Regions from separate parts of the Mesorhizobium sp. B1-1-6 genome, predicted to be linked through region 1. Evidence: predicted binding sites of a transcription regulator. Region 1 holds the regulator's gene; each other region holds the start of a gene.
The links. The regulator LexA, encoded in region 1, represses DNA repair genes until DNA is damaged. The targets are predictions, from matches to a motif close to TGTTCNNNNTGTGTTCNG.
Positions count from the first base shown of each region.

Region 1 (5,581 bases):
AAAGTCGAGACGTGGCGAGCGGGAACGCGGATGCTGGGCTCGGAAATCTCCACGCAAATCACCGGCCGCGTCGTTTCGGTCGACCAGATGGAGACCGGGCGCATCCGGCTGACCATCGATGTGACATCGACCGCGCGGCCGAAACTACTCTACGCGCCGGAGCGCGTTCGCCTTTCGGCACGCAAGGTGCCGGCTGAAGTGACGGCCGGTTCGCTCGTGACCGGCTATGCCAGGCTGTTGCCGCCGACCGGACCGGTGCGGCCGGACAGCTACGACTTTTCCTTCGACAGCTACTTCGCCGGCATAGGGGCCAGCGGCTTCTTTCTCGGCAACCCCAAAATCGTCTCAGCCGATGACAGGCCGCTGTGGGCCGCCCTTTCAGCCGCCATCGAGAGTGCTCGCGAAAGCATTGCCGACCATATCAGGGGCAGCATCGGCGGTGCCGAGGGCGAGATCGCCGCGGCGCTGATCGTGGGTGTGCGCGCCGGGATTCCCGACGAGATCAACGAAGCGATGCGACGCACCGGCATCTACCACATCATCTCAATTTCCGGGCTGCACATGGCGCTGGTCGCCGGCACCGTCATGGGTCTGCTGCGTGGCGGCTTCGCGCTGTTTCCGAATTTTTCCTCCCGCCGGCCGGTCAAGAAATACGCGGCCGCGGCGGCACTTTTCTCGATCGCCGCCTATCTCGTCATTTCGGGCGTCGTTGTCGCCGCCGAACGCAGCTTCATCATGCTGGCGGTGATGCTGATCGCCGTTCTGTTCGATCGGGCGGCACTCACCATGCGCAATCTGGCTATTTCGGCGATCGCCGTCATCGTGGTGTCGCCGCACGAGGTGGTAGGGCCGAGCTTCCAGATGTCGTTCGCCGCCACCGCGGCCCTGGTCGGCGCCTATGCCGGCTGGTCGGATCGCAAAGCCGACAAAGCGCGGACCCCGCCGCCGCAACGGACCTTGCCTGGCCTCCTGACGCGAAAATTGCTGCTGGCGACAGGTGGGCTGGCGATGACCTCGATTATCGCGGGAAGCGCCACGGCGCTTTTCGCCATCTGGCATTTCCAGCGCGTGTCGCCGCTCAGTCTGTTCGCCAATCTTGCCGTCATGCCGATCGTTTCGGTCGTGATGTTCCTTGCGGTTGCCAGCGCGCTGCTGATGCCGTTCGGGTTCGATGGACCATCCCTTTATCTGATGGGCAAGGGACTGACCGCGATGATCGCCATATCAGGATGGATCTCGCAACGCTCGCCGGTCGACGCGGTCGGGTTGATTTCGCAGCAATCCGTCCTTCTGGTGGCGATCGCCCTGGTCATCGCGACGATGGCCACGACATGGCTGCGGCTGACGGCACTTCCCTTCGCGCTCGCCGGCCTGTTGACCGTCTCGGACACGCGCACGCCGGACGTGCTGATTTCGGAGGATGCCCGCCTGGTGGCGTTGCCGATCGGCGGCGGCGAGCTCGCGATCAACCGGGCGCGCCCGAACGAATTCACCGTCGATAACTGGAAACGCGCGCTGAAGTCCGAAACCATCGTTGCGCCGGAACTGTTCGACAGCGGAGACCGACAGTTCGACATCTTCGATCCCGCGCAACTTCCGGCGGGAGCGCCTTTCTATTGCTTCACGGGCCTGTGCATGGCCCGGCATACCTCGGGGGCGATCATCGCGCAGGTGGAGGATCGCAAGGACGCCTGGAGGGCCTGCTCCTATGCGGATCTGATCGTCATCAACGACCCCGCGGGCTACGATCCCTGCCACAATCCGCTGGTTCTCGTCATCACCAAGCGGCAGCTCGCTCGCAAGGGAAGTGCCGCCGTCTTCTTCGACCAGCAATCGGCGACGGCACCGGCACGGGTCAGCTTTGCCGTCGACAGGCCATATCGGCCCTGGCACGAACAGCGGAAATTCTCACGCGAGGCAAGGGGACTGCCGCCTTACCGTAAACCCGAAAAGCCCACCGCCGACCCCGCTCAGTAGCGCCTGATCAGGCCGACCAGCTTGCCTTGCACCTTGACCCTGTCCGGTCCGAAAATACGTGTTTCATAGGCCGGATTGGCAGCCTCGAGCGCAATCGAAGCACCCTTTCGGCGGAAGCGCTTCAGCGTTGCTTCCTCCTCGTCCACCAGGGCCACGATGATCTCGCCGGGACTTGCGGTGTCGGCATTGCGGATGATGACCGTGTCGCCGTCGAAAATGCCGGCCTCGATCATCGAATCGCCCTTGACCTCCAGCGCATAGTGTTCGCCGCCCATGATCATGTCAGGCGGCACTGAAATGGAATGCGTCTGATGCTGGATGGCGTCGATCGGCACACCCGCTGCGATGCGACCCATGACCGGGATCGACACCGCTGAAACCGCGTCGTCGTCATTGCCGGCAGCGGGCAGACGCGAAGACGTCGCCGGCTTGATCTGCCGGCTAGGGCTGCTGCCCTGTCCGAGGCTGCCCTGGATGACGCTCGGGGAGAACTTCTTTGCCGCGTTAAGACCCGGCGCGATCGAGTCCGGCAGGCGCAGCACCTCCAGCGCGCGCGCCCGGTTGGGCAGGCGGCGAATGAAGCCGCGCTCCTCCAACGCCGTGATCAGCCGATGAATTCCCGACTTGGAGGCGAGGTCCAGCGCTTCCTTCATCTCGTCGAAGGACGGCGGAATGCCGCTTTCCTTCAGCCGTTCATGGATGAACATCAAGAGTTCATGTTGCTTGCGCGTGAGCATGGCGGCCCCCAAAGGCATTGCACGAAGGGTCTGGAACCAGAATCAGAAAACAAACCCAGAACAAACACTATCTGTTCCAGTTGTGTTCCGCAACCATTTAAAGTTTAATGAATTTGTTAAGGCGACGGAAACGAAATGCCCTCCCGCAGCCAGCATCCTGCCAGCGCGGTCCGTCGTCAATGCGCTCCCGGGCCCTTTGAAACTATTTTGGTTAATGGCCTGTGGCCCGACCGGTCTCCACTCTTGGCACAAGCCTGCAAGCTGGGTGACCGGCAGGTGCGGGGTGCGTTTGGGCGGATTAGAAACCCCTGCGGCTCGTGAACGAAACGAAACCAAAATGCCAACTTCCGCCGGAAAACGGCCAGACACCACCACTGGTCGCGACGGGCTGCGTTCGTTCGTTCGCTTGACGAAACCGTATAATAATGTACGGTTTTCGAAGAGGAACACCAATGACCACGCCGAAGCAGGCCGCGCGACGCGAACGGATAGAGGAGGCCGCCTATGCGGTGCTCCGGGAAACCGGCTACAAGAGCGCCTCCCTGCTTGCTATCGCCAAGCGGGCATCGGCCTCGAACGAAACCCTCTACAACTGGTACGGCAACAAGCAGACCCTGTTTCGATCCTTGATCGAAGCCAATGCGGGAGAGGCAAGGAAGCTGCTGGAGGACGCCCTTCACCAGGCGCGCGATCCTCTCGAAACCCTGAACTTGCTCGGGCCAGTCCTGCTGACCCTCGTGACGGGCGACAAGGCGGTGGCGCTCAATCGCGCCGCGGCCGGCGACGTCAACGATACAGGCACGCTTGGCCAATCGATCGCGCAATTCGGCCGCAATACCATAATGCCGCTTGTTGGCGACCTGCTTCGAACCGCAAGTCGGGCCGGCCCGATCGCCTGTGACGATCCTGCCGAAGCCGCCGACATCTACATCAGTCTTTTGATCGGCGATCTCCAGGTTCGCCGGATCGTTGGGGTGCTCGAGGAACTGCCTCGGGCGGAAATCGAGCAAAGATCGAACCGGGCGTTCACCCTGTTCTTGCGCCTCTATGCGGCCAGCCCTTGCCCGGGCGGCAAAACAGCCGGCCCGTTTCCAGGGCGCTCTTCTCACCGAGGAACATCGCGACCATGAGCAAAATTCCCGATCTCGCAGCGATCGAGGCAATGGACACCGCGGATCCGCTGCGTGCCATGCGTGACCGCTTCACCTTGCCCCAGGGGGTGATCTATCTCGACGGCAATTCGCTGGGCGCCGCTTCGCCCGCCGTGTTCGGCGAGCTGCAGAAGGCCGCCACGCAGGAGTGGGCGCAGGATCTCATCCGCGCCTGGAACACCGCCGGCTGGTTCGACATGCCGGTCGAACTCGGCGACCAACTCGGGCGCCTGATCGGGGCCGCCGCCGGCCAGACGGTGGTCTGCGATACCACCTCGATCAACATCTACAAGGTGCTGCATGCGGCACTCGGGATGCGGCCGGACAGGTCAGTCATCGTCGCCGAGGGGGACAGCTTTCCGACCGATCTCTATATGGCCGAAGGCGTTGCCTCGACGCGGCCGGGCACGGTGCTGCGGCTCGAGGGTGTCGATGCGCCGACCATAGAAGAACTGATCGACGAGCGGGTCGCGGTCATCCTGGTCAACCACGTCAACTACAAATCCGGGCAGTTACGCGACATGGCCGCGCTGACGCGGACGGCACATGATGCCGGCGCGCTGATTGTCTGGGATCTCTGCCATACCGCCGGCGCCTTGCCCGTCGAGCTCGACCGTTCGAATGCCGATTTCGCCGTTGGCTGCACCTACAAATATCTCAATGGCGGCCCGGGTGCCCCGGCCTTCATCTACGCGGCCGAGCGCCACCATGGCGATGTCCGCCAGCCGCTCAGCGGCTGGTGGGGCCATGCGCGGCCATTCGCCTTCGAACAGGGTTTTGCTGCCGGCACAGGCATCCGCCGGTTTCTCTGCGGCACGCAGCCTGTGCTGTCGATGCGCGCGCTCAAAGGGGCGCTCGATGTCTGGAACGACGTCGACATGGCAGAGGTGCGCAGGAAGAGCATGGCGTTGACCGATCTGTTCATCCAACTGGTCGAGGCAAAATGCGGCGCCTACGGCCTCGAACTCGAAAGCCCGCGGGATGGCAATGAGCGCGGCAGCCAGGTTTCGTTCCTCCACCCGCATGGCTATCAGGTGATGCGGGCCTTGATCGAGCGCGGCGTGATCGGCGATTTCCGCGCGCCATCCACGATTCGCTTCGGCTTTACGCCGCTTTATGTCGGCTATGTCGATGTCTGGCAGGCTGTCGAGGTGCTGGAAGACATTTTGCGCACGGACGCGTGGCAGGAGGCGCGTTTCGCCGTCAAGGCGGCGGTGACTTAAGAGCCTGTCGCTCAGAAAAGCGCAGTGGGTTCGGGATAACGATATGCAGTCGGCAAAGCTACGTCAGAGCCGGGTGCGGACCTTCCACAGCTCCGGGAACAACTCCACCTCCAGCATCTTCTTCAGGTAGGACGCGCCCGATGTGCCGCCGGTGCCGCGCTTCATACCGATGATGCGCTCGACCGTGGTGACGTGGTTGAAGCGCCAACGGCGGAAATAATCCTCGAAATCGACCAGCTTCTCGGCGAGTTCGTAGAACATCCAGTAGCGCTGCGGGTCGCGGTAGATGATCTGCCAGGCGACAAGGACCTCTTCGTTCTCGGTCCGCGTTTCGCGCCAGTCCGTACGCCTTGCGTCGGCACCGATGTCGAAGCCGTTACGGGCGAGCAGCAGCAGCGCCTCGTCGTAGAGCGACGGTTGCGCCAGGATCGCCTCCAGTTTCTCGCTGAGGTCCGGCCGGTGCTTGTGCGGTCCGAGCATTGCGAGATTGCGG
Region 1 is NZ_VFWR01000020.1:72,685-78,265, reverse strand. It holds gene FJ979_RS29190 (ComEC/Rec2 family competence protein) at 1-1,977, shown strand, start outside; gene lexA (transcriptional repressor LexA) at 1,971-2,714, opposite strand; gene FJ979_RS29180 (TetR/AcrR family transcriptional regulator C-terminal domain-containing protein) at 3,167-3,844, shown strand; gene kynU (kynureninase) at 3,841-5,088, shown strand; gene kynA (tryptophan 2,3-dioxygenase) at 5,152-5,581, opposite strand, start outside.

Region 2 (5,581 bases), on a different contig from region 1:
CGCGCCGGCTTCCCGCATCGAGCACCTTCCAGATGAAGATGCGCCGCTCCAGCGTGATGGTCAGGACGTCGCCAGGCTTGACCAGGTCGGAGGCCTGCGCTGCTTTGTCGCGATTGATGCGCACCCGGCCGGCCACGACCAGTTTGGCGGCCAGCGAGCGCGATTTCACCGCGCGCGAGAAGAACAGCCATTTGTCGATACGCTGGCGGTCGGTGGCCATCGGGGCGACCATCGGATCCTGTGCGGCTATTTCTTCAGCTGGTCGCGCAAAGCGGCGAGCTTGGCGAAGGGAGAGTCGGGATCGAAGCGCACCGGGCGCTCCTCGCGCGGTTTTGCCTGAAACGAGGGTTTGGCGCCTTGCGGGCCGCCCTTGCCTTCCGGCCTGCCGCCCGGCCGGCCCTCACGGCGGTCAGAACGCTCGCCCTGCGGCTTTCCCTCCCGCCGTTCCCCGCCTTCGCCTTGCGGCCTGGGCTTGAACTTCGAGCGATCGAAACGCGGCTTGCCGGCGCCATCGCGGCGCCCTTCATGGGCGGGCCGGGTGCCGGGCTGGCCGACAGCGGCATCCGCCGGGGCATCGGAGCGCGCCGCCTGGCCGTTGCGCGGCCGGGCGCGGTTCTCGTGGTGACGGTGACGAGGCCGCTGGTCGAAGCGGCCCTGCCGCCACAACAGGATCGGCTTAGGCTCTTCGGCTTCCGCAGCGGGTCCCTGTTGGGGAGCGTCGGCGCTGTCACCCCCCTCGCTTCGCTCCGCGACCTCCCCCGTCGAGGGGGAGGTGAGAGCGTCGGCGCTTTCGGCGGCAGAAGTCTCAGGCACGGCTTCTGCTACAGGCGCAACCTCTTGCGTCGCTTCGGCTGGAACTTCGGGTTGTTCTTCCGCAACAGTTTCGGCCGCTTCCGCAATGGGTTCAGCAGGAATTTCGACGGCGGTCTGGGCAGTCGCAGTTTGCGGATCTTCCGCCGATGTCTCCTCAGGCGTGTCCGTCGCAGCCGCCTCCGCCGCCTTGGCCTGCTCGGCGCGCGCGGCCTCTTCCGCTGCCAGCTTGGCCGCCACGGCTTCCCGGGCGGCATTGTCCTGCGCTTCCAGCCGTGCCTTGACTTCGGCCGCCGGCTTCGGCTCGGCACGGTAGCCAAGACCTTTCAGGATTTCTTCCATGTCATCGGCCGTGGCGCCGAGAATCGACATCATCGGCGGCGTCACCATGAAAGACTGGCCGTCATAGGCGCCATCCGGACGCTGGCCGAGGCCGGGCTTCCAGTTGGTCGCCGGGCGGATCAGGTCGGCCAGCCGTTCCAGAATGTCGATGCGCACGGCGCGGCGGCCGAGATTGCGGTAGCCGGCAAGCTTGTAGAAGGCCTTGTCGAAAGCCGGATCGATGACCACCGAGGTGCGGCCCGATGCCAGCGCATGGACGACGTCGCCGAAGCCGAGCTTGTCCTTGCCGTCGTTTTTCAGCGCCCACAGCAACGTCACCAATCCCGCGGGCGCCGGCTTGATCAGCGCCGGCACGAAGACATGATAGGCGCCGAAGCGCACGCCCAGCCGGCGCAATGCCGCGCGGCCTTCCTGGTCGAGCGACTTCATCTCCTCGGCGATGTCGCGACGATTGATAAGGCCGAAATTCTCGACCAGCTGGAAGGCAATGCCGCGGCCGATACCCGATATCTGCTCGGCATTCTTCAAATCGACCAGCGGCTTCAGCAGGGATTCGATCTGGAAATTGACGAAGCGCTCGGCGCGCGCGGCGACCTTGTCACGCGCCGGGCCGGTCAGCTGTTCGTCGGCCAAAAGCACCAGACGCGGCTTCAGCGCGTCTTCACCGGCAACCAGAGTGCCGATCGGCGCGCCGATCCAGCGCAGCGTGCCGTCGGAACCGAGCGCGATGTCGCCATTGGCGCAGGCGCCGAAGCGTTCGGCGCGTGCCTCGAACTCCGCCGCCAGCGCCTTCTGGGCGGCCGCGCGCACGGCCTTGGCGTCTTCGCCGCCAGCGCTCTGATCGGCGGTGAAACGGAACCCCTGCAACTCGCCGACATGGTGGCCTTCGACGAGGACGGTTCCGGTTGGGCTTATTTCGGCTTCAGGCATGGTATTTTCTCTAAGGCGCCGCATGAGGACGGAAGTCCTGCGGTCTACGAAGCGTTTCGTCAACCGCTCATGCAGCGCATCCGACAATCTGTCTTCGATTTCGCGCGTCTTTTCCTGCCAGTGTGCCTGATCGGCCAGCCAGCCGGGCCGGTTCGACACGAATGTCCAGGTGCGGATCTGGGCGATGCGATGCGACAGCGTATCGATGTCGCCCTCGGTGGTGTCGGCGCGGCGCACCTGCTCGGCCATGTAATTCTCGTCGACATGGCCATGCCTGGCGAGGTCCATGTAGATCGACGCAATGAGGTCGGCGTGCTGGGCCGGCGCTATCTTGCGGTAGTCGGGGAGCGCGCAGGCCTCCCACAGCAGCGCGACGCGCCTTGCGTCGGTGGCGAGCGCCCTGATGTCCTCGTCACGCGACAGGTGCTCAAGCGCCTGCGCATCGACTGCCGGCAGCGCACGGGTCAGGCCCTCCACCGGGGCATTGGTCTCGATCGAGCGCTTCAGCGCGTCGAGGCTGGCGAAATTGAAACGCGCTGTGCGCCACTGCAGAACCTTCACGGGGTCGAAGTCGTGGCTTTCGATCTTCTTGACCAATTCCTCGTCCAGCGGGTCGACCTGGCCGGTGACGCCAAAGGTGCCGTCGCGCAGGTGCCGGCCGGCGCGCCCGGCGATCTGGCCAAGTTCGGCCGCCGTCAGGTTGCGATACTGATAGCCGTCGAACTTGCGGTTCTGGGCGAAGGCGACATGGTCGAGATCGAGGTTAAGGCCCATGCCGATGGCATCGGTGGCGACGAGATAGTCGACGTCGCCCGACTGAAACAGCGCCACCTGGGCGTTGCGGGTGCGGGGCGAGAGCGCGCCAAGCACGACGGCCGCACCGCCCTGCTGGCGGCGGATCAGTTCGGCGATGGCATAAACCTCGTCGGCGGAGAAGGCGACGATCGCTGTGCGCCGGGGCAAGCGGGTCAGCTTCTTCGAACCGGCATAGGCCAGATGTGACAGCCGCGGTCGTGTCACCACCGAGACGCCTTTCAACAGGCGCTGCAAGATGCCGTGCATGGTGGCGGCGCCGAGCAGCAGCGTCTCCTGGCGGCCGCGCAGATGCAGGATGCGGTCGGTGAAGATATGGCCGCGCTCGAGATCACCGGCAAGCTGCACCTCGTCGATGGCGACGAAGGCGGCATCGGTCTCGCGCGGCATGGCTTCGACGGTACAGACCGAATATCTCGCGCCTGGCGGCTGGATCTTCTCCTCGCCGGTGATGAGCGCCACCTTGTGGGGACCGACCTTTTCGCAGACGCGGGTGTAGACCTCTCGCGCCAAGAGCCTGAGCGGCAGGCCGATGATGCCGCTTTCATGCGCCACCATGCGCTCGATGGCGAGATGGGTCTTGCCTGTGTTGGTCGGCCCAAGCACGGCAGTCACGTCGCGACCCGACAGGATCAGCGGCTCGGTGGGTTTCGGATGGATGTTCATCGCTCGGAAATAAGGCTTTCTGGCCTCTCATTGTCGGGAGCACGCCTCGGGTGGCGCGTATGACAGGCGACACATAGGGATTTCAGGCGCGAAGCGAAAGCGGAATGTTCCGCTGGCGGTTCGAAGTCACCTCCGTCGAGCTTCGGTTCGGCTGCTGATTAAGGGTTGGAACGAGTGATTAAGGGTTGGAACGAGTCTGGAACGAATCGGCGACGAATCGCTGACTCGCCCGGATTCAGGTTTTGTTCACGGCTAGATGTGGAGTTTTGGCTGATGATCCTTACCACATGCTGGATCACGGAATTGGCCCGTTTCATGCTAGGCGAGAGCCGCCGTTAACTTTCGCTGGCAAAGCCGTGTGGCAGCCCGCCTTGCTTCATCCAAGCTTATGAAATTGTTGAACTTTCTTAATAGAAATTAACAGTTTGATAGGCGATTGCAACTGCTCTCGTTAACATTGCGGCCAAACATGGAACGAAAGGGCGACGAATCGGCGATGTCGGGATTTTCCCTGTTTGTTCACGACAAGATGTAGTGTTGCGCACAGGTTTTCCACCGACAATGCACAGCTTATCCAGGCAGTTTTGCACAATACCCGCTGCCGCGATTAACCTTTGCGTGCCGGATTGGAACAGCAGGCCGACAGCCGTCATCGGACGGCGTCACGGACATCCGAAGCGGATGGCGAACGAGCCCTCCTTCAATCGGCACCGGGAAGCCGGCAGCCCGGCGAGACCTCAGGCGAAGTACTGGCCGCCATTGGCGGTGATGGTCGATCCCGTGATGAAGCCGGCGTCCTCGGAGGCGAGGAAGACGACGCAGCGCGCGATCTCCTCCGGCTCGCCGAGGCGCCCGACCGGGATTAGCGGGATGATGCGTTCGTTGAGCACCTTCTCATCGATCGCCCGGACCATTTCGGTGGCGATATAGCCTGGGCAGATGATGTTGACGGTGATGCCCGCGCGGGCTCCTTCCTGGGCCAGAGCCTTCGAGAAACCGATGTCGCCGGCCTTGGCCGCGGAGTAGTTGACCTGGCCGGCCTGGCCCTTCTGGCCATTGATGGAGGAGATGGTGATGACGCGGCCGAACTTGCGGTCGCGCATGCCGCTCCACAGCGGATGCGTCATGTTGAAAACGCCGGAGAGATTGGTGTCGATGACCTCCTTCCACTGCTCACGCGTCAGCTTGTGGAACATGGCGTCGCGCGTGATGCCGGCATTGTTGACCAGCACCGCGACCGGGCCCAGATCGGCCTCGACCTGCTTGATGCCGGCGGCGCAGGCGTCGTAGTCGGCGACCGACCATTTGTAGGTCTTGATGCCGGTTGTGGCCGTGAACTTGCTCGCCGCCTCATCATTGCCGGCGTAGTTGGCGGCAACCGAATAGCCGGCTTCCTTCAGCGCCATCGATATTGCCGCGCCGATGCCGCGCGATCCGCCCGTGACGATTGCAACCTTGGTCATGCGCTCCCTCCCTTTGGTTGGGAGAGTGAACAGGGAGTAGCGAATGACGAGCAGGGATCAGATATCCCATTGCGCCGACGCCGTTCTTCCCTATTCGCTACTCCCCATTCACTTCTCTTTTAGAGCGCTTCGACGCACATGGCGACGCCCATGCCGCCGCCGATGCACAGGGTGGAGAGACCCTTCTTGGCACCTCTTCGGCGCATCTCGTGGACCAGCGTGTTGAAAATGCGCGCGCCAGAGGCGCCGATCGGATGACCGATGGCGATGGCGCCACCATTGACGTTGACGATCGAGGGATCCCAGCCCATGTCCTTGTTGACCGCGCAGGCCTGCGCGGCGAAAGCCTCGTTGGCCTCGATCAGGTCGAGATCGCCGACCGACCAGCCGGCCTTTTCCAGCGCTTTTCGCGAGGCGGGAATCGGACCGGTGCCCATGATCGCCGGGTCAACGCCCGCGGTCGCCCAGGAGACGATGCGCGCCAGCGGGGTGATGCCCCGCCTGGCAGCTTCCGCTTCGCTCATCAAAAGCGCGCCGGCGGCGCCGTCGTTGATGCC
Region 2 is NZ_VFWR01000002.1:51,512-57,092, reverse strand. It holds gene FJ979_RS03845 (RNA-binding S4 domain-containing protein) at 1-220, opposite strand, end outside; gene FJ979_RS03840 (helicase-related protein) at 247-3,561, opposite strand; gene phbB (acetoacetyl-CoA reductase) at 4,299-5,024, opposite strand; gene FJ979_RS03830 (acetyl-CoA C-acetyltransferase) at 5,144-5,581, opposite strand, start outside.
Region 2: the regulator LexA is predicted to act here: its motif matches at 3,748-3,765, upstream of FJ979_RS03840 (helicase-related protein).

Region 3 (5,581 bases), on a different contig from region 1:
CCATCAAGGTGGGGCTGCAATTGCAGCCCGGGCAGGACCTGGTGCTGACCTCCTCCATCGCCGCGCTGCCGCTGACCCGGCGCATCGTCGAGCATGCCTACAAGGCCGGCGCGGGGCTGGTGACGCCGATCTTCAACGATGACGAGATCACGCTGGCGCGCTTTCGCTATGGCGCCGACGCCGGCTTCGACCGCGCCGCCGGCTGGCTCTATGAAGGCATGGCCAAAGCCTTCTCCAACAATGCGGCGCGACTTGCCGTGCGCGGCGAAGATCCCTCGCTCCTGTCGGCGCAGGACCCGGCGAACGTGGCGCGCGCCAACAAGGCCAATTCGATGGCCTACCAGCCGGCGCTGGAAAAGATCACCGGCTTCGACATCAACTGGAACATCGTCGCCTATCCCGATCTCGCCTGGGCCAAGCAGGTCTTCCCCGATGATGCCGACGATGTTGCGGTCGCCAAGCTCGCCGACGCCATCTTCGCCGCGTCGCGGGTGGACGTGGAAGATCCGATCGGCAACTGGAAGGCGCACAATGCCGCCCTTCGCAGCCGCACCGAATGGCTCAACGGCCATGCTTTCCATGCGCTTCATTTCACCGGGCCGGGCACCGACCTGACGGTCGGGCTGGCCGACGGCCATGAATGGATGGGCGGCGCCTCCACCGCCAAGAACGGCGTCACTTGCAATCCCAACATCCCGACCGAGGAGGTCTTCACCACGCCGCATGCACGGCGGGTGGAAGGCCATGTTTCATCGACCAAGCCGCTCTCCTACCAGGGCACGCTGATCGACGAGATCTCGGTGCGTTTCGAGGGCGGCAGGATCGTCGAGGCGAAGGCTTCGAAGGGCGAGGACGTGCTGAAGAAAGTGCTGGACACCGACGAGGGCGCACGCCGGCTTGGCGAAGTGGCGCTGGTGCCGCATTCCTCGCCGATCTCGGCGAGCGGCCTGTTGTTCTTCAACACGCTGTTCGACGAAAACGCCGCCTGCCACATCGCGCTCGGCCAGTGCTATTCGAAGTGCTTCGTCGACGGCGCCTCGCTCAGCCAGGCCGAGATCGCGGAGCGCGGCGGCAACAAGAGCTTCATCCACATCGACTGGATGATCGGCTCGGACAAGATCGACATCGACGGCGTCGGCAAGGACGGCAGCCGCGTGCCGGTCATGCGCAAGGGCGAGTGGGCCTGACGGGAGCGCACGAAGGAGAGCGGATGGCCTTCGAGATCGCGGTCAAACGGGTGTATGAACCACCCTCGCCCGATGACGGGCAGCGGGTCCTGGTCGATCGTGTCTGGCCACGTGGCGTCAGCAAGGAGCATGCCGCGCTGGCGCTATGGCTGAAGGACATCGCGCCGAGTACCGACTTGCGCAAGTGGTTCGGGCACGAGCCCGAACGATGGGCCGAGTTCCAGAAGCGGTATCGTGCCGAACTGGAAGGCAATGGCGAGGCCGTGGCGCAACTGCGCGCCCTGCTCCGCGACGGCAAGGTGACGCTGCTCTACGGCGCCCATGACGAGGCGCACAACAATGCCGTGGTACTGGCGGGGTATCTGAGAGGACAGTGACCTGTCCCTTCGTCATCCTCGGGCTTGACCCGAGGATCCATGCCGTGACGTCCGTCCGCAAATGCAACGGAGCAGAATCTGCACGGCTGCGACGCCCAAAAGTCACGGCATGGATCCTAGGGTCTGCGCCGCGTCGCTTCGCTCCTTGCTCCGCCCTAGGATGACGAACTGAGAGTGTACCGCGCCCTACTTCCCGACCACCGCCGCCTCATAAACATCCGGCTTGAACCCGACCAGGATGCGGTCGCCAACCTCGAGCACAGGCCGTTTGATCATCGTCGGCTTGGCCAGCATCAGTGCCTTGGCCTTCTTTTCATCCAGGCCCTGCTTATCCTTGTCCGGCAACTCGCGGAACGTGGTGCTGCCCTTATTGAGCAGCTTTTCCCAGCCGACCTTGCGGACCCAGCCATCCAGCCTGCCCGCCTCGATGCCTTCGGCCCGATAGTCGTGGAACCGGTACGGCACGTCGTGGCCCTCCAGCCAGACGCGGGCCTTCCTGATCGTGTCGCAGGTGGTGATGCCGTACATGGTGATCGTCAAAACAGGTGCCTTCCGGACTTCGAATCTGGCCGCAGATTAAGCAGCCCCGGCGCGCTTTGCCAGCGGCCCGGCAGAACCATCGAAGAGTAAGTTTCTTCAATGGCGGGCGCGCGGTCGCCGATCCGTGACGACGATGTGCATCAGGTCGGATAGCGGCCAGGACATGATCCTGGCCGCTTAGGATGCGGCGAAATGTGCCGACAGCCGGAAACCCGTCTCAATAATAGAAGCGCTCTTCGGCAATCTTGCCGTTCTTGACCGTGTACAGGCCAACCTCGTCCATGGTGACACGCTGGCCCGTGGCCTTGGGCGTTATGTCAAATGTAAAGCGCACGGCGAACTGGTCGCCGTTGACATAAGGGCCCTCGACCGAGCCGCCATGGACTTCGTTGTTTTCCTGCCACCACTGGCCTTTCTGCTTGACGGCGTCCTTGCCGCGGCAGACGGCCATCGGCCCCTCCATGGCCTCATAGCTGACGATGTCGTCGGCGTTGTATTTCTCGGCAGCACTTTCGTAGTCACCGCGCTTGAGAAGCTCCGTGAAATCCTTGGCAATTTCCGTGTTGGTCATGTGTTCCTCCTGTTCAGACGCATTGCAAATAGGGAAAGGTTGGCGGCCTGCCATCGTCGTGCCGTCTGGTAGCTGACATGCCATGTCAGGATGATGGACCGCGCGGACTATGCGAGGACGATTCCAGGCTCTCACATGGCGGGCAGTGCATCGTCCTGACCGGTCAGCCGCCAGCGTCCGGGCTGCTTGTAGGCGCCTTTCCCAATGAGACTGTGGATCAGCACAAAATCCCGGACAGTCCAGCCGATCGGATCGATCGACCGCTCGCGAATGCTGGGAACGCCCACTTCATCACGAAGCAATGTGACATGCGGTTCGATGGACCTGGTGAGAAAGGGTTTTAGCGGGCTGTCCGAGATCACCGCCGTCAGGTCACGCCAGAACTTCTGCAGCGACGGATTGCCATCGCTGCCGCGCAGGACCAGTGCACCACCGCCAAAAGCCGACAGGCGATCGAACGAGACCTCGAAGGGCTTCGCAACGATCATCGATCCGATATGACAGGCGGCCTCTGCCAACTCCTGCGGGTACTCCTCATGGTCGCCGAGGCCGACAAGCGAGATGTGGATGTGATTTTCCGGAACCAGCCAGCCTTGCAATCCGAACTCACGGTTCAAGGCAATGGCCTTTCGCGCGAGACGACCAGCAATCGCGCTGCCGACGAGGATGGCAAAGAACAGCCGGTGGAAATGCTTCCCGGCCTGTTCCCATCGGAAAAAGGCCTGGCCGTTCTTCGCGGTTCCGAATGCGGGTTGCCCACTCATACTGATCTCGTCCGCCAATTGACTCAGGGCGAGCATACTAGAACAAAACGAGAACAAACGCAAGCCGAAAAATGACGCAGGCGTTGGGGCTCCCGCACCGCCGCATGCATCCAACCCCCGACGGAGTGCTTCCTTGCGGTACGCCAATCGCCGACGACGCCGGCAGACATGGCGCCTGGCTCACCACAAACGGGATAGACCTTTGACAGGAATCCGGTGAAAGTGCCGCGCCGAACCGGCAAGCCGCATTTTTGATGATCAGAGGACCGCACGCATGACAAACCCGATGCATCTGCCCGCCGAAGGCCTTTTTGTCGGGCGCGCCAGAAGCAGCGACGCCTCGCATCCCCTGGTGGTCACGGTGCGTGATGGCACAGTCTTCGACATCACGTCGAGCACGGCGCCGACCGTGCGCGATATCTGCGAGATGGCCGATCCGGCCGGTTATGTGCGCTCGGCCAAGGGCAAGCCGATCGGCTCGCTCGATGAGATCGCGGCCAACAGTTTCGAGGCCGCGCGTGATCCGGCAAGGCCCTATCTCATCTCCCCCGTCGACCTGCAGGCGATCAAGGCCTCGGGCGTCACCTTCGTCGTCAGCCTGCTGGAACGCGTCATCGAGGAACAGGCGCGCGGTTCGGCGGAAAAGGCCGATGCCATCCGCGCCGACATTGCCGGGCTGATCGGCCACGATCTGTCCAAGCTCAAGCCCGGTTCGCCGGAAGCGATGGAGATCAAGGCCAAGCTCATCGCGCGCGGCGCCTGGTCGCAATATCTGGAAGTGGGCATCGGCCCCGATGCCGAGATCTTCACCAAATGCCAGCCGATGGCCTCGGTCGGTTTCGGCGCCGATGTCGGCCTGCATCCCGTCTCTACCTGGAACAATCCGGAGCCGGAGATCGCCGTGATCGCCGCCTCAAGCGGCAGGATCGTCGGCGCCACCATCGGCAACGACGTCAATCTGCGCGATGTCGAAGGGCGCTCCGCGCTGCTGCTCGGCAAGGCCAAGGACAACAACGCCTCCGCCTCGCTCGGCCCCTTTATCCGCCTGTTCGACGGCACGTTCTCCATCGACGACGTAAAGCGGGCCGTGGTCCGGCTGAAAGTGGAAGGTGAGGACGGGTTCTCGCTGGAGGGCGCGAGCTCGATGGCCGAGATCAGCCGCTCTCCCGAAGAGCTCGTAGCGGCTGCCATGGGCCCGCATCACCAGTACCCGGACGGCCTGGCGCTCTATCTCGGCACCATGTTCGTGCCTTCGAAGGACCGCGGCGAGAAGGGCAAGGGGTTTACCCACAAGGTCGGCGACATCGTCACCATCTCGTCGGAGAAATTCGGCGCGCTGGTCAACCGGGTGCGACTGTCGCCGGACTGCCCGCACTGGACCTACGGCGCCAGCCATCTGATGCGCGATCTTGCCATGGCCGGCCTCCTCTAGCTCTGGGTTCACCCGAGGGCGGTCAATCATCGCTCCGGCGACCCTTGAGGCCGGTATCGCCTGCCGCGAAAATCATCCGAACTGATGCAATCTGATGGGACCGCTGATGGCGCCCCGTCAGGCGCCGACTACGACTGACAGGCGGAGGCTTGCCATTTGTCGAAAAAGAGGATGCTCTGATCATCCAACACGACGTTGGCGGGGAGGACGCGGTCTTGCCCGATCAAGAGGGCGGTTTCGAACTGATCAGTTTCAAACGGGAGGAAATCAAATGCTGACACGGCTAAGAGTGGTTCTATACGGCCTGCTGGTCGCGCTGACGGTCATTCCGGCGGCGGCGCAGGCCAAGACGTTCTACTGGATTTCACATGGCGGCCCGGCCGATCCGGTCTGGACCTACTTCCTTGCCGGCGCCAAGCAATGGGCCAAGGACACCGGCAATACCGTCAACACCTCGTTCCACAATGGCGACGTCGCCTCGCAGCAGGAGGCGGTGCGGGCCGCGATCTCGGCCAAGGCCGACGGCATCACCACCACCAGCCCCGATCCGGGCAGCCTTGTCGAGATCGTCAAGGAAGCCCGCGCGGCCAACATTCCGATCATCAATTTCAACACGCCCGATCCCAAGGCCAATTTCAACGCCTATGTCGGCGGCGACAATGTCACCTTCGGCAAGCACTGGGCGCAGTATCTGGTCGACAAGGGCCTGG
Region 3 is NZ_VFWR01000004.1:116,413-121,993, reverse strand. It holds gene FJ979_RS09725 (aminopeptidase) at 1-1,187, shown strand, start outside; gene FJ979_RS09720 (DUF488 domain-containing protein) at 1,211-1,564, shown strand; gene FJ979_RS09715 (ArsC family reductase) at 1,751-2,104, opposite strand; gene FJ979_RS09710 (nuclear transport factor 2 family protein) at 2,322-2,675, opposite strand; gene FJ979_RS09705 (2'-5' RNA ligase family protein) at 2,807-3,457, opposite strand; gene FJ979_RS09700 (fumarylacetoacetate hydrolase family protein) at 3,714-4,871, shown strand; gene FJ979_RS09695 (substrate-binding domain-containing protein) at 5,143-5,581, shown strand, end outside.
Region 3: the regulator LexA is predicted to act here: its motif matches at 3,478-3,495, upstream of FJ979_RS09705 (2'-5' RNA ligase family protein).

Region 4 (5,581 bases), on a different contig from region 1:
GTGCCGATAGGAGCGGTCCGAGCGACATCGCGCCCTCTCCTCAAATGCCCGTCACGCCGTGTCGACGCTCAGAACGGAATTTCGTCGTCCAGCTCGCGCGACGAACCGCCGCCCTTGGGAGCACCGCCGCCACGATTGAAGCCTTCGTTCGGGCCGGACTGGCCAAAATCGGAACCACGGCTGCCGCCGCCGGAATAACCGCCGACCTGGCCGCCTTCGCCCTGGCCGCGCGCGTCGAGCATCTGCAGCTCGCCGCGGAATCTCTGCAGCACGACTTCCGTCGTGTATTTGTCGGCACCGGTCTGGTCTTGCCATTTGCGTGTCTGCAACTGGCCCTCGACATAAACCTTCATGCCCTTCTTCAGATACTGCTCGGCGACCTTGGCGATGCCCTCATTGAAGATGACGACATTATGCCACTCGGTCTTTTCCTTGCGCTCGCCGGAATTCTTGTCGCGCCAGCTTTCCGATGTTGCGATGCGGATGTTGACGACCGGCTCGCCAGAATTCAGGCGGCGGATCTCCGGGTCCGCTCCGAGATTGCCGACCAGAATGACCTTATTGACGCTACCCGCCATGATACTTCTCCGCGCTCGTCCGAAACAAATTTTTGTCGCAGCACCTTACAGGTTGCGCACACCCGTTGCCTGCTGTGGCTGCCTTTTCCCACAAGGTTTTTGTTCTCTTTTCGTTCCTATATGCATCGCCGCTCATTGTCAAGGATTGGCAGCAATGCCGGAGCCGCCAGCTTCCTTTTATATGGGCCGCAAAAGACCGCTTGCCAAACCAATAAGTATCGACTTATGCTTTCACCATGATCGAAGCGGAAATTTTCCGGGCGCTGGCCGACCCCACCCGACGCGCCGTCTATGAACGCCTCGCCACCAGCGAGATGACGGTGTCGCAGCTGCGCACCGGCATGACGGTATCGCAGCCGGCTGTGTCGCAGCACCTGGCGGTGCTGCGCGGCGCAGGCTTGGTGGTCGAACGGCGGGCGGGCCGCAATGCCTATTACCGCGCCGATCCGCAAGGGCTCGACCCGCTGCTCGGCTGGATCGAACGCTACCGGACCTTCTGGCCCGAGCGCATCGAAAAACTGAAGACGGTTCTCAAGGACATGGACCAATGACGCACGCACCAGTGACCGGCGAAAGCCATGCGCGGACCGCCCCCGACGCGATCGAGTTCGAGTGCGATCTCCCCGAGCCGCCGGAAAAGGTATGGCGGGCGCTGACCGTGCCCGAATTGCTTGCGGCCTGGATGATGCCCAACGACATCAATCCTGAGATCGGCAGCAATTTCGCCTTTGCCGGGCCGGATGCGCCGATCGAATGCGAGATCCTCGATGCCGAGCCCGGAAAAAGGCTTCGCTATTCCTGGCGGGAACAGCCGCGGCCCGACGAGGAACGGAACCCGCTCGACAGCATCGTCACCTTCACGCTCGCCCGCACCGTTTCGGGCGGCACGCATCTGCATATTATCCATGAAGGCTTTGCCCGTGTGGCGACATCCGCCGCCAGGCCCATGGTGACCATGGCAGGTGTCGGCTGCCGGCTTTCATTCGCTGCGAGCGCCTCCGGCCGTACGGCCGCCGCCAATTCATTTTGCCTTCTGCAGCGCGCCGCTTGAGTGGCCGACACATGAGAAACGGAGAGAGACGATGACCGGTTTTGCCAATCTGGTGCCGATGGTGATCGAGCAATCGAGCCGCGGCGAGCGCGCCTTCGACATTTTCTCGCGGCTGCTGCGCGAGCGCATCGTCTTTATCAACGGCGAGATCAACGACGGCATGTCGGCGCTGGTCTGCGCCCAGCTTCTGTCGCTGGAATCGGATAATCCCGACAAGGAGATCTCGCTTTACATCAACTCGCCTGGCGGCGTGGTGACCAGCGGCTTCGCCATCTACGACACGATGCAATATGTCAGCTGTCCGGTGTCGACGGTGTGCATGGGCTTTGCCGCCTCGATGGCTTCGTTCCTGCTGATGGCTGGCACGCCGGGACGGCGCATCGCGCTGCCCAACGCCAGCCTCGTCCTGCACCAGCCGCTTGGCGGCTTCCAGGGTCAGGCATCGGACATCCAGCGTCACGCCGAAGGCATCCTGCGCACCAAGCGGCAGATGACCGAGCTCTATGCGCGCCATTGCGGCCGCACCTATGAAGAGGTCGAGCGCACGCTCGACCGGGACTATTTCATGACCGCCGAGGAAGCGAAGGCATGGGGTCTCGTCGATCATGTCTACGATACCCGCAAAAAGGCGGCGTGACCGGCACAAGCACGATGAATTGCGACGGCCCCGCCGTCCGGCGATTTGATGACCGCCGGTCTGGCCACCTCGGCGGGGCGGCGCTATAACCGGCCGATGATCGACAGCCGCTTATTCCAACCTTGGCGTCTTGCCGTCACTATTTTCGCCGGTGCGCTCATGCTGGCCGGCGGCGCCTTTGCCAACGACAGCCAGAAAGGCAGCCTGCCCGGTGTGGCCGGCGATTATCGCATCGCCAAGCCGGCCCCGCAGCCCGAACCCGATGACGCCTTCCCCGCCAACGGCAACGGCCGGTTCAAGATCGGCGATACCGATGTCAGGATTTCCGGCAGCATCACGGTCGATGTCGGCGCCGGCGGGATCAAACCGCCGCGGTAGCTGACATGTCGGGGCCGTCAGTACCTGCGCGTTCCCCCAAAAGAGCAGCCCCGCCGTGCTTTTAGCAAACGGACGGGGCTTTTCTGGATCTATAATCCAATCTTTCGCCGGGAATGTTTTACCGGCTTTCGATTTCGGATGCTTCGCGGCGTTCAGCCGACGATCCGACCAGTAGTCTCTGATTTTGGTGCATCCGGCAGGGTCACGTCGGAAGGCGCTCGCGTCTCCCTGGCATTCATGCCTGCCGCGGCTCCAGTCACTGCTGGAGCCTCAAGGGACTGTCCGGTGGCGTCATGCTCCACTCCTGTGTCCATTGCGACAATCGTCGTCAGAAGCACTGATCGCAATAGCCCGCGGCGTCTCGCAGACCGCCTTTGGGCGGCGAGGCCATCGAAAGACAGCCGGCTTCATTGACGTGTGGAGTCTGCTCCCCTCAGCCAGGGACGTCAACCGCTCGATGTCCGATCGGAAAAAATGTGATCGAGCGAGATATCCCCTGATGGGAACCACGCCGCCTGCTCCACCGCTTTTGTCAGGAGCGTGTTCGGTCTTTGTTCTTTCCGCTTGCCCGTTCGTGCGAAAGACGGTTAAACGACTTGGTCGAGAATTGTGGCGTCTCTCGACGCGGCGGCAAAAATACCTACATAGGGGACGGCCGGGGAAAACCCGCCGATCCCACAAATTCCAGATCTGAGGCGGCGACCGGCAATGGCCGACCATAAATATCTTTCCATTCGCGGGGCGCGCGAACACAATCTGAAGAATGTCGATCTCGACCTGCCGCGTGACAGCCTGATCGTCATGACGGGCCTGTCGGGCTCCGGCAAATCGTCGCTTGCCTTCGACACCATCTATGCCGAAGGCCAGCGCCGCTATGTCGAGAGCCTGTCGGCCTATGCGCGGCAATTCCTCGAAATGATGCAGAAGCCGGATGTCGACCAGATCGACGGCCTTTCGCCGGCCATCTCCATCGAGCAGAAGACCACTTCGAAGAACCCGCGCTCGACGGTCGGCACCGTCACCGAGATATACGACTACATGCGGCTTCTGTTCGCGCGTGTCGGCGTACCCTATTCGCCCGCCACCGGACTGCCGATCGAGAGCCAGACGGTGTCGCAGATGGTCGATCGCGTGCTGGCGGTCGAGGAAGGCACGCGCCTGTTCATCCTGGCGCCGATCGTGCGCGGCCGCAAAGGCGAGTACCGCAAGGAATTGCTCGAGCTGCAGAAAAAGGGATTTCAGCGCGTCAAGGTCGACGGCGTCTTCTATGAGATCGCTGATGTGCCGCCACTCGACAAGAAATACAAGCACGACATCGACGTGGTCGTGGACCGCATCGTCGTGCGTGGCGACCTCGCAACGCGCCTTGCCGATTCCATGGAGACCGCGCTGAAGCTCGCGGAGGGGCTGGCGGTGGCGGAGTTCGCCGATAAGCCGCTCGATGCCAGTCAGACGGGCGAGGATTCGGTCAACAAGTCGAAGAACGAGACGCATGAGCGCATCCTGTTCTCGGAAAAATTCGCCTGTCCGGTCTCCGGTTTCACCATTCCCGAGATCGAGCCCAGGCTGTTCTCGTTCAACAACCCGTTCGGCGCCTGCCCGACCTGCGACGGGCTGGGCAGCCAGCGCGCCATCGATCCCAATCTGGTCGTTCCCGACGAGAACGTCTCGCTGCGCGATGGCGCCGTCAGCCCATGGGCGAAATCGACTTCGCCCTACTACGTGCAGACGCTGGAGGCGCTCGGCAAGGCTTACGGCTTCAAGCTCGGCGACAAGTTCAAGGATTTGAGCAGGGAAGCCCAGGAAGCCATCCTGCGCGGCACCGGCGAGCGCGAGATCACCTTCCAGTATGATGACGGCCTGCGCTCCTACAAAACGACCAAGACCTTCGAGGGCGTCATCCCCAACCTCGAGCGGCGCTGGAAAGAGACCGAATCCGCCTGGATGCGCGAGGAAATCGAGCGCTTCATGTCGGCCACCCCCTGCCCGGCCTGTCGTGGCTACAGGCTGAAGCCGGAAGCGCTGGCGGTGAAGATCGCCGGCAAGCACATCGGCGAAGTGACCGAACAGTCGATCCGCAAGGCCGACCAGTGGTTCACCGACCTGCCGGCGCAGCTCAACGACAAGCAGAACGAGATCGCCGTGCGCGTGCTCAAGGAAATCCGCGAGCGGCTGCGCTTCCTCAACGACGTCGGCCTCGACTATCTCACCCTGTCGCGCAATTCCGGCACGCTGTCGGGCGGCGAGAGCCAGCGCATCCGGCTGGCATCGCAGATCGGCTCCGGCCTCACCGGCGTGCTCTACGTGCTGGACGAACCGTCGATCGGCCTGCACCAGCGCGATAATGCACGCCTGCTCGACACGCTGAAGCACCTGCGCGACATCGGCAACACGGTCATCGTGGTCGAGCATGACGAGGACGCCATCCTGCATGCCGACTACGTCGTCGACATCGGCCCGGCCGCCGGCATCCATGGCGGCGAAATCATTGCCCAGGGCACGCCTCAGCAGGTGATGGCCAACCCGAATTCGATCACCGGCAAATACCTTTCGGGCGAGCTCGAAGTGGCGACACCAGCGGTTCGCCGCGAGGCGAAGAAGAACCGCCGCCTGAAAGTCGTCGGCGCGCGAGGCAACAATCTGAAGAACGTCACCGCCGAAATTCCGCTCGGCACCTTCACCGCCGTCACCGGCGTATCGGGCGGCGGCAAATCGACCTTCCTGATCGAAACGCTTTTCAAGGCGGCCTCGCGCCGCATCATGGGCTCGCGCGAGCATCCGGCCGAGCACGACCGCATCGAGGGCCTGGAATTCCTCGACAAGGTCATCGACATCGACCAGTCGCCGATCGGACGGACCCCGCGCTCCAACCCCGCCACCTATACCGGCGCCTTCACGCCGATCCGCGACTGGTTCGCGGGCCTGCCGGAAGCCAAG
Region 4 is NZ_VFWR01000017.1:76,233-81,813, reverse strand. It holds gene FJ979_RS27605 (DUF2306 domain-containing protein) at 1-28, opposite strand, end outside; gene FJ979_RS27600 (single-stranded DNA-binding protein) at 69-578, opposite strand; gene FJ979_RS27595 (metalloregulator ArsR/SmtB family transcription factor) at 815-1,129, shown strand; gene FJ979_RS27590 (SRPBCC domain-containing protein) at 1,126-1,629, shown strand; gene FJ979_RS27585 (ATP-dependent Clp protease proteolytic subunit) at 1,661-2,266, shown strand; gene FJ979_RS27580 (hypothetical protein) at 2,363-2,644, shown strand; gene uvrA (excinuclease ABC subunit UvrA) at 3,353-5,581, shown strand, end outside.
Region 4: the regulator LexA is predicted to act here: its motif matches at 3,186-3,203, upstream of uvrA (excinuclease ABC subunit UvrA).